DNA from 3 places in the Cyanobacterium stanieri LEGE 03274 genome. Region 1 is predicted to be linked to each of the others. Evidence: predicted binding sites of a transcription regulator. Region 1 holds the regulator's gene; each other region holds the start of a gene.
What was found. Region 1 encodes NtcA, which controls nitrogen genes in cyanobacteria. Its sites were predicted from a motif close to TTTGTANCNNNNGNTACAAA; they were not measured.

Region 1 (3,658 bases):
ACGGAGGTAGTGGATTTCGGGATTGTTGGGGGTACTTTCTACGGCTTTGTCGGCAAAAATAAGGGCTTGATCAAAATCCTCTAAATCCCGATAGGCGATCGCAATGCCCCGATGTACTAAATATTGAGGACTAGCAAATTCTTGTAATTGGCTAATGGCTTGGGTGGGGCTAGAAAAGGGAAGGTTGACGGCTAAGATTAGGTTAAAATAACCTTTAATTAAGTTTAATTCAGGATCATCATTATCAATTCTTTGGGCTTGTTCAAAGTAGCGAAAAACCGATTGTAATTGACCAATGGCGGCCATGGGGCCACTAACTTGGAACTTATGCGCCCCTTGTAAAAAATTACCCACCGCTAGATAAAGATTACTTCTGAGGGGATCTTTAATGGCGATCGCCCTTGCCACGGTTACGGTTTCATCGGCATAGGATTTCATGGTAGTCCAATCCTCCTCGGTATATGCTAAAGAAGCCCGTAGGGCAGGAACAAGGGGATCATTACCTTCTGAATCCTTCGCCTCATCCAATAGTCTTTTGGCACGGGGATAATTTCCCTCCTCAAAAAGAGTCTTAAAAGCCTGTTCTGTTTTATCCCCAATCTCTCGAGGATTATTAGTTCTAAAGGGATCAGCCCCAAAACTAGCTCCCATGGAAAAACCCCAAGATAACATCGTAAGGGCGATCGTAGAGAAAGTAAACGCCCCTTGACGACGAATCCGAAAAGTAGAAGAAAAAAACCTGTTTTTATCTTGCATGATAAACCTATTGCCTCTTGAAGGAAAAATGTTAATAATACCTTTAGCAACTATCATTAAAGGTAAATATTCCTTACGATTTTAGCCCAAACTATGCTTTCCTTAAAGAATGTTGGTTATCACCCTGCCGCTACGCCCACCCCCATCATCACAAACATAAACCTAAACCTAGAACCTCAAAAACTAGGGCTAATAGTCGGTAAAAGTGGTTCAGGAAAAACTACCCTCCTCGAAATCTTAGCCGGATTAGCCGAAAACACCAGCGGTAAAATTATTTGGCAAGGGGAAGAAATAACCTCCATAGAATTACAGCAACTTAGCGGATTAGTCTTTCAATTTCCCGAAAGGCATTTTTGTGGCTCAAATATCTTAGAAGAATTACGCCTCGGACATCCCGAATTAAGCGCCATCAAAGTAAAAGAAGCCCTCACCGAAGTAGGTTTAGAAAATATTAGTTATGAAACTCCTCCCCATGCCCTTAGTGGTGGACAACAAAGACGTTTATCCCTTGCGGTGCAACTCATACGACAACCCAATATTTTACTTCTTGATGAACCTACAGCGGGATTGGATTGGTTAATGCGCGATCAATTAGTTAATCTTTTGGCAAAATTAAAACAACATTGGACATTATTAATTGTTACCCATGATGCTAGTGATTTAATTTCCATTGCCGATTATTGTTGGCGCATTGAGGCAGGAAAAATAGAGTCCGTTGCCCCCTCCGATTTTACTGTTAAACCACCACTAGAAATAAACTGGCACCAGTAATCAAATGAATAATTAAACTATTATTTCCCCCATCTCCCCTACCCCCCATCTCTCATACCGAGAACTACTTGCTATCCCCAATCGAGGGTGATTTTACTATTTTTAATAACAAATATCAAATCTGTCATTTATTATGGGGTTTTAAACCTAATTTTTTGATAAAATAGTTATCTAGTTTACACTTAAATTTTCTCGAAAAAAAGCGTCATCTGCACGATCAATTATTAAATATTAACTACTGTCTATGCAACCAATTCCTACTCAAGAACAGCCCCTAGCTTCAGTATTTCGTCAGATAGGGGGGGGAATGTATAACCCCGTTATGGAGAAGTTTGAACGGGGAAAGACAATTTTTTTTCCTGGAGATCCTGCGGAAAGGGTATATTTTTTAGTTAAAGGAGCGGTTAAGTTATCTCGTCTTTACGAGGCAGGGGAAGAAATTACGGTGGCTCTTTTGAGGGAAAATAGTGTTTTTGGGGTTTTATCTTTGATTACTGGGCAAAAGAGCGATCGCTTTTACCACGCTGTAGCATTTACCCCTGTGGAATTATTATCCGCTCCCATTGAACATTTTCAACGCTCTTTACAGGATAATCCTGAGTTATCTCGTCTTATGTTACAGGGGTTATCTTCTCGTATTTTACAAACGGAAATGATGATCGAAACCCTTGCCCACCGTGATATGGCTTCTCGTTTGGTGAGTTTTTTGTTAATTCTTTGTCGTGATTTTGGTATTCCTAGTCTTAATGGTATTACCATTGACCTTAAATTGTCCCATCAGGCGATCGCCGAGGCCATCGGTTCTACCCGTGTAACGGTTACCCGACTTTTAGGGGAACTCCGCCAAGATGGTATGATTTCCATTACCAAGAAAAAAATTACCGTCCATAACCCCGTTGCCCTCAGTCAACAATTTGCCTAGAGAAATCTTACAAAAAACGACTTAAATCAAATTCCTGACTAACCTTAGGAGTATGTCTTTCCTTATCTAACAGTAACAAAAGTCTTTCCTGATAATCGATCGCCCCGGTTAACTGCTCTTGTAAATAAGACAAACCACCATTGGCGTATTGTTCAAAAAGAGTGATTCTACGCTCTTGGGAACTATTCTCATCGGATAAAAAATCCAAATTACCCATGGTCATAATAGTCAAAACATCAACCAATAAATCGTAACCACGGGATATAAAAATATCATAACTAATCGGATTAGGTTCTTGGGCAATGGTTTCTAAAGGTAAACGATAATCATATTTTTTACCCACGGCCGCCGCAAAAGCCATAACATCAGCATAGGTGTCAAACACCCCCTCTGGGTTATCATGACTAAAAATTAAACTTTGAACTAAAGATGCCTTATTTTGGTCAATTCTAACTCTACTAACCATATTCTTGTGAATTAATGATTTCCGTATTGATTTTAGCTGGGGGAAAAAGCTCCCGTATGGGCTTCGATAAGGCTTTGATAGAAATTGAAGGAGAATACTTATTAAGCAAAACCTACCATATAGCCAGAGAATTAAGCAATGAAGTATTTATCCTCACCTCCCCCGAACATCAATATCAATCTTTTCTGCCTAATGATACTCAATTTATCATTGAACCTCACCCCTACCAAGGCCCTTTAGTTGCCTTCGCCCATGGTTTATCCTTCATCCATAGCCCATGGGTTTTATTATTACCTTGCGATTTAATTTATCTTCAGACTCAAGAGATTAAATCATGGTTGAAACTATTACCCTCCGTATCAGAAGAAACTATTGCCCTTTTACCAACCCACAAAAAAGGATGGGAGTGTTTATCGGGCTTTTATCGCCGTGATTGTTTATCATCTTTACAAAAATCCCTGAATGGGGGTAATAAATCTTTTCAAAGATGGTTAAAAGGAGAAAAAGTAACCCCCCTGATGGTTCAAGATAGGAGGGTTTTATATAATTGTAATACCCCTGAAGATTTAGCGAAATGGACCGAGTATTCTTCTTTCGGAGATAATTTGAGTTGATTGATTATCGTTGAGAGTACGGGTAATTTCTAATTGAATATCGATGGAAGTATCGGCTTCTAGGTGACGAGGATCAATATTTAATTCTCCAATATTAATTATAAAACGATTATTTTGATAGTTAATAAA
Region 2 (3,658 bases), on a different contig from region 1:
AACCAACAATACCCACATACACCAGGGCGATAATGATTTCTGACATAAAACCACTGTTGTAAGCATCCCAGATAAAAAAACCAATTCCCACACCACCTACTAACATTTCAGCAGCGATAATCGCTAACCAAGATAAACCGATACCAATTTTTAAACCTGTAAAAATATAGGGAAGGGTGGAGGGAATGAGAATATTAAAAAAGAAGGTTACTTTAGAAAGGTGTAATACTCTCGAAACGTTACGATAATCTTGGGGAATTTGTTGCACCCCTACGGTGGTATTAATAATGATTGGCCAAATGGCAGTAATAAAAATTACAAAGATAGCACTAGGATCGGCTTGACGCATGGCGGCTAGGGAGATGGGCAACCAAGCGAGGGGGGGAATAGTTCTGAGTACCTGAAAAATAGGATCTAGGGCAGCATAAAATAGTTTGTTACTACCGATTAAAATTCCTAGGGCAATACCGACAACGGTAGCGAGGGAGAAACCAATGGCCACCCGCTGTAAACTGGCGAGAATTTGCCAAAATAGTCCTTTATCAACGCCACCGTTATCAAAGAAAGGATCGATAATATAAGGATTCCAGGTGTCTTGAATTACTTCGATGGGGGTAGGTAGGGTGACATCATCAGGGGAGGCGACAATTTGCCAGATTACCAATAAGACAACTAGGGCAACGATGGGGGCAATTATTTTTTGAGGAGATTTAACAATATTCTTGATTGTTGAGTTGATGGGGTTCTTTTTTTTCCGTAAACTAGCTTGAGCAACCATGATCTTTAATTAATAATTAATAATTGATAATTGATAGTTAGAAGAAGTGAATAGTTTTAGGTTGTAATGTACTATCTCAACTTTTTCTATTCACTCTGATAGGTGTTTAACACTTAAAACCTTGTTTTAAATGCTCTTGAATTCGAGACTATCTAAATAGGCTTGGGGGTTTTCGGGGTCAAAGGTGGTACCATCAAAAAAGGTTTCTACTCCCCTTGATGTTTCGGTGGGAATTTGATCTGCTGGAGTACCGATCGCCTCGGCGGCCTCTCTCCACAAGTCTTCTCTATTTACTTGCTCGACGAGGGCTTGGGTGTCGGTATCTTGAGGAATGTAGCCCCAACGGATATTTTCGGTTAAAAACCATAGGTCATGACTTTTATAGGGATAGGAAGCGTTGTCGCGCCAGAATTTCATGGCATATTCAAAGTTTTCTTCTACTCTCCCTGTACCAAAATCGATGTTACCTTTCGATCTTTCGACGATGTCTTCGTAGGGTACTCTGAACCATTTATTTTGAGATACTATCTGACACATTTCTTCTACGTTTTCGGGGCGATCGCACCATTGTTGCGCTTCTAAAACTGCCATTAATAAAGCACGGGCGGCTTTGGGGTGTTGATCTACCCAATCTTTACGCATGGCAAAGGCTTTTTCGGGGTGATTATTCCATAACTCCCCTGTTACCAATGCGGAATAACCTTCCCCTTGCCCCACTAACTGAGCATTCCAAGGCTCTCCCACACAAAAAGTGTCCATGGTATTGGTTCTCATGTTTGCTACCATCTGCGGGGGGGGGACGGGTACAACGGAAGCATCGCCATCAGGGTTTACACCGTTAGCCGCTAACCAGTAACGCATCCATAAATCATGGGTACCTCCCGGGAAAGTCATGGCCGCGGTAAAATCTCTACCCTCGGCTTTAGCCTGAGCTACTGCTTCTTGTAATCTTTCGGCAGAATCTAAGGTTACATCGGGGAAGGCATTACTTACGGAAATTCCTTGACCGTTAGTATTAAGACGGGCCAAAATATACATAGGTACTGGTTCATTGGTGGTCGTTCCCAAGGTCATTTGATAGGGCATGGGTGTTAAGATGTGCGCTCCGTCAATACCACCACCCGCCGAACCTAATTCAATGTTATCCCGAGTCACAGGCCAGGAGGCTTGTTTTAGTACCTCCACATCGGTCATGCCATATTTGGCAAAAATTCCTTTTTCAAGGGCAATAATTAGGGGAGAAGCATCGGTGAGGGCGATAAAACCAAATTTAGCGGAAGTAATTTCGGGAGCATTTTCTCCCATATCAATGGTTTCTACTTGTTCAACGTTGGTGGTTGTGTTGGTGTCCGCACCGCAACCATGTAATATTGCCGCTCCTACGGCGGTTAAACCACTGGTGACAAGAAATTTTCTACGGGATAATCTGCTCATTTTTATTCGCTAAGTTAAGACATATTAATTGAATCGTTGTTAAATTTATATTTTCTTTACAATTATTTCTCGGTATCTATTGTTACCGTATGTAACTTTATATGATTTAAGTGCTAAAATAAGATGACAAAAACGCATATATGGTTAAGGATTGATGGAAAAGTCAGCTCATCGGGTAAATTGATAATCAACAATCGAGTTTTTTTACTTAAATATTAATTCTTTATAAATTTTTAATATTTGAGCATAAAATTTAATGGCAAAAAAGTAGTTAAAACTTAAAATAAAATAAATCCTGAATTAATGGTGTTTGAATTAAATTAATGTTTCGTTTTACCACAACTTCCATATCTTCTCGAGGTGTGTATGGGCGATCGCTCTTATTTCTGATTTTAAGCTCTGTTATTGTGGGTTCATATCTACTCAATATTACAGAAACAGAATCCCCTTTTTCTTGCATAATCTTAGCTTTTACGGGTATCCCTTGCCCCGGATGTGGACTAACTAGATCGTTTTTAGCCATGGCCGGTGGTAATATTTGGGAATCATTTTATTATCATTTATTTGGTCCTTTATTATTTATTATTTTTCTTGTTTATTCGCTTCATTTATTTTTAGAAATAATTACTAAAAAAAAGGTTAAAGCAACGTATCTAAAATTAGCACAAAACAAAAAGTTACAATACTTGATTTTATTTTTAATTTTGGTTTATTATTTGAGTAAACTTATTTTTCTTCATAGTACAGGGGAGTTAACAGAAAGTTTTTTATCTTCCCCTTTAGCAAACCTTATTTATCAACGGTAAAAAAATAATTAATATTAGGAATAAAGAAAATGAGCGAATTTAATGCTTCAGAAGTTCAAAGTAAAAAAATGGCGGCGGGTATTTGTGGAATTTTGCTAGGTTCTTTCGGTATCCACAAATTCATTCTTGGTTACAATCAAGAGGGAATTATATTACTTTTAGTTAGTCTGCTCACCTGTGGATTTGGTGCCGCCATCACGGGTATTATTGGCATTGTGGAGGGGGTAATTTATTTGATGAAAACAGATGAGGAATTTTATAATATGTACCTCAATGGTAAACAACCTTGGTTTTAATTAATGAAAAGTTTAAAGATTAATAGTATTAAAACAAAACTGTTTTTGTTTATTTTTGGATGTGGTTATTTGACGGTTTTTTCTAATTTTGATATTACCTATCCATTTTTGAAACCTTATTTAGTGCTTTTACCAGTTCAAATAGGTTTAATTTTTTACTTTTTGTGGAGAAATAAAACTAAATAATTGTAAGCCCAGCATATAACTGGGGCTTTTTTGATCAAATTAAAGGGCGATCGCACTTAACCTTAAATCAGGATGATCAGCCTTTACCTGATTAATATTCCAATCATTTTTGAATAATAAAACAGGACGATCAAAAGCATCCTTAACCACCATCGTAT
Region 3 (3,658 bases), on a different contig from region 1:
TAATCCACCACCATAACTCCTTGAGAGTCAGAGAAGCAGTAGGCATTCCTTGGGAAAAAAGTTCCAGATTTGCCCCGATTTCCCACAATGAGAGGAAAATTCCGAGGGAAAGAAGGAATATCCCCAGCGCCCTTATATTTTCACTTTCTAATAACTGTTTAAATTTATTTTCTTGAGTAATATTCATATTTACTGCAATTAGTGTTCTATTTATTGCTAAAACTAGAGGAAAAATGTGAATTAGGTTTGTTCCCTAAATCCCCCAATAATGAGGGAATTATAAGTAACTATTTATTTTCCCCTTATAAAGGGGAACTAAGGGGGATCAGCTCTACTCTAAAACCATTGCCCATTGCCTATTGCCCTTTTTAAAATCCAAACTCATCAATCTGAGCCTGAATATAGGCCTCAGGATTTTGAGGGTCAAATTCATCAAAAGCAAGGGTTTCCGTGCGATAAATATCATCAGGGGGAGTTTGTCCCAATTCTTCCGCTAATTCCCTCGCCAAATCTGTTAAAAAGACATCCTGCCCAATTTCGTTATAACCACGCTCGGCCACTAATTGAGCCCCTAAACCATCTCCAGAAATATCCCAACGAACTAACTGAGAAGTAATCCAGTTAGCAAAACTTTGCCAAGGATAGGGATCGAAGTCGATGCGATCGGGTATATTAAAACTATTACCCAAACCATCCTCAAAATTACCCGTTAAAACTGCCTGAACCACTTCCACAGGCTGATTTAAGAACGCCCTACCAGAAATAGCCTCGGCAATTTCCACTCGATTTTCTTGTACCCTAGCGTAATCCGTTGCCTCAATAATCGCCTTATTCAAAGCTCGGAAAGTATTAGGATTTTCATCAATCCAAGTATTACTAGCCGCAAAAGCACAACAGGGATGACCATCCCAAATATCTTTGGTAAGTTTATGGATAAACCCTACTCCTTCAAATACAGCCCTCTGGTTAAAAGGATCAGGCATTAAGAAACCATCAATATCCCCAGCCACTAACTGTGCAATACTATCTGGAGGCGGTACAGGGCGAATAGTAACATCAGTATCAGGGTTAATGCCCCCTGTGGCAAGGTAATATCTAAGTAGTAAATTGTGCATGGAGTAGGGGAAAGGTACACCCAAAACAAAGCCCCTAAAATCCTCTGGCCCGTTCACATTACCCCTATGTCTCTCGGCCACTGTAATAGCTTGACCGTTGATATTTTCAATACTAGCTAATTTCACTCCAAAGGTTGCCGAACCCAATCCCAAAGTCATGGCAATGGGCATGGGAGCTAACATATGATAAGCGTCTAGTTCCCCTGCGATGGCAGAATCCCTCACAGCGCCCCAACTCGGCATTTTTACCACCTGAGTATTTAGACCATATTTTTGATAGAAGCCTAAAGGCTCAGACATAATAATGGGGGTAGCACAGGTAATAGGAATAAAACCCACCCGTAAATCAGTTTTTTCCAAACCAGATACATCCGCAGGAGGCGCATCAGGATCAACTACCGTATCCCCGCCACCATTCCCACAAGCATTTACAAGGGTTACAAGGGCCGCACCGATCGCCACGTTTTGCAAGAATTTACGACGACTTACTTCTCCATTACGGATGGCATCCCCAAAAAACTGCCCTGCTTTAGGGCCAAAAGCCGCAGCAAAGGCATTGTCTAAACCCCCTGCTTGTTTTGCCAATTCTAAGATCAACTTTTCACGTTTGGGATTACCTTTTCCCGCCATTTTTAAAAATAACTCTTTCCTTAGTTCGGCCGAACTTAGAGCATCGGCAATGTCAAAGGTTTGAGGTTTATATACCCCCATTTTGGTCAAATCACTAATCATGTCCAAAGGATCACTGGGCATACTTTCCATAAACTGCCAATGATCTTGACTAGGATGAAATTTTCCACATTTGATACAAAGATTTTCGACCCCTTTCCATTCATCTCGCTGAGATAAAACCGTCTTTGTTAATCCCATGACTTTATATATATGAATATGTGAACTGAATATGTGCATTAAACGGTTTTTTTTTGATGGTCACTGTATCCCTTGATACCGTAGGGGTTCATTTTTTTGGATAGATTGCATTTTTAGCATAATAAATAAGTAATATAAGAAAATATAAATGTATTACTTTTTTGTTGGGAAATCGGTCAAAAATTGTGGAGGAGGAGAGGTCATCACATTGTTACAATGTAAGAGTATTTGTCTTTTTCCATATATTTAAATGACCACCGAAAAACTGTCTTTTATTCGTCCTGATTTATTAACCCTAAATGCTTATCACCCTACCCCCATTGATGAAAGTCAAAGTTTAGTCAGGTTGGATGCCAATGAAAGTCCTTTCAATTTACCTGATGATGTTCGGGCAAAATTAGCGTCAATATACGAGGAAAAGGTTACTACTAATCGTTATCCTGATGGGGGACATTTTCAACTTAAAAGGTTGATTACTGAATATGTTAATGAATCAGCGCCCTTAGGCGAGGACATTAAAACCAGTCATGTATCGGTGGGTAATGGTTCGGATGAGATTATCCGCTCTATTTTAATCGCTACTTGTCTAAATGGACAGGGTTCTATTTTGGTGGCGAATCCTACTTTTTCGATGTATGCTATTTTGGCGGAAACTTTGGGAATTCCTGTGGTGAAAGTGAATCGTCATGAGACAGATTTTAGTATCAATTTAGAAGAGGCTAACGAGGCTATTAAGAATCCTACCTCTACCCCTGTTAAGGTGGTTTTTGTGGTACATCCCAATTCACCCACTGCTAATTGTCTTACCACTGCAGAGATTGATTGGTTGAAGGGTTTACCCGATGATATTTTGGTGGTGGTGGATGAGGCTTATTATGAGTTTAGTGGACATACTTTGGTGGGGGAAATTCTTTCCCGTGATAATTGGATTATTACTCGCACTTTTTCTAAGGCTTTTCGTTTAGCAGCTCATCGGGTGGGATATGCGATCGCTCCTAGCCCCATCATTGATATATTAGAAAAAATCAGATTACCCTACAATCTCCCTACTTTTGCTCAACTCGCTGCCGAAATTGCCATGGAAAATAGAGATTTAATCTTACCTTCTGTTAAACAAATAATGACAGAAAAAGAAAGGGTTTATCAACAGTTGAAAAACAATGATAAATTAAAAGTATGGCATAGCGAATCAAATTTTATCTATTTAAGATCAAATATTGATCCCTCCACAGAAACTCATAATGAGATTATGAACCAATTAAAAGCCCAAAATATTTTAATTAGACATACAGGGGGAGGATTAAGAATTTCCATTGGTACGAAGGAAGAAAATGATCAGTTATTATCTGCAATTCAAGAAATAATTGTTTAACTCTTACCTGAACGATTAAACTTAGCCTTGAGTAGCATGGATTTAAGCTCCCTAATTTTTTTTGGTATTTTAACAAAATCTTTCTTTTAATATTTTATCCATTGATGCCAAAATGCTAAAATTTAATTTTAGTTCCAAGGTTAAATCATGAGTAAATGCTTTAATCCTGATTGTCTAATCGATAATTATCCCCAAGATGATACTTGCAAAAATTGTGGATCAAAATTATTAATTAAAAATCGTTATCGTGCCATTAGAATTATTGGGGAAGGGGGTTTTGGTAGAACATTTTATGGAATAG

Region 2: IQ215_RS12300 (CmpA/NrtA family ABC transporter substrate-binding protein) is a predicted target of NtcA. The motif match lies at 2,282-2,301, and genes of this name have one in related genera.
Region 3: IQ215_RS13045 (CmpA/NrtA family ABC transporter substrate-binding protein) is a predicted target of NtcA. The motif match lies at 2,048-2,067, and genes of this name have one in related genera.

Annotation. Positions count from the first base shown of each region.
Region 1 covers NZ_JADEWC010000041.1:11,774-15,431, forward strand. Annotated here, with positions in the region: gene IQ215_RS13405 (Sll0314/Alr1548 family TPR repeat-containing protein) at 1-756, opposite strand, end outside; gene IQ215_RS13410 (ABC transporter ATP-binding protein) at 850-1,527, shown strand; gene ntcA (global nitrogen regulator NtcA) at 1,772-2,449, shown strand; gene IQ215_RS13420 (DNA phosphorothioation-associated protein 4) at 2,457-2,915, opposite strand; gene IQ215_RS13425 (molybdenum cofactor guanylyltransferase) at 2,930-3,529, shown strand; partial or broken gene IQ215_RS13430 (collagen-like protein) at 3,482-3,658, opposite strand, start outside.
Region 2 covers NZ_JADEWC010000032.1:29,494-33,151, forward strand. Annotated here, with positions in the region: gene ntrB (nitrate ABC transporter permease) at 1-778, opposite strand, end outside; gene IQ215_RS12300 (CmpA/NrtA family ABC transporter substrate-binding protein) at 905-2,212, opposite strand; gene IQ215_RS12305 (DUF2752 domain-containing protein) at 2,536-3,018, shown strand; gene IQ215_RS12310 (TM2 domain-containing protein) at 3,048-3,314, shown strand; gene IQ215_RS12315 (peptide chain release factor 3) at 3,540-3,658, opposite strand, start outside.
Region 3 covers NZ_JADEWC010000038.1:10,391-14,048, reverse strand. Annotated here, with positions in the region: gene ntrB (nitrate ABC transporter permease) at 1-187, opposite strand, end outside; gene IQ215_RS13045 (CmpA/NrtA family ABC transporter substrate-binding protein) at 369-1,985, opposite strand; gene IQ215_RS13040 (histidinol-phosphate transaminase) at 2,236-3,357, shown strand; gene IQ215_RS13035 (serine/threonine-protein kinase) at 3,505-3,658, shown strand, end outside.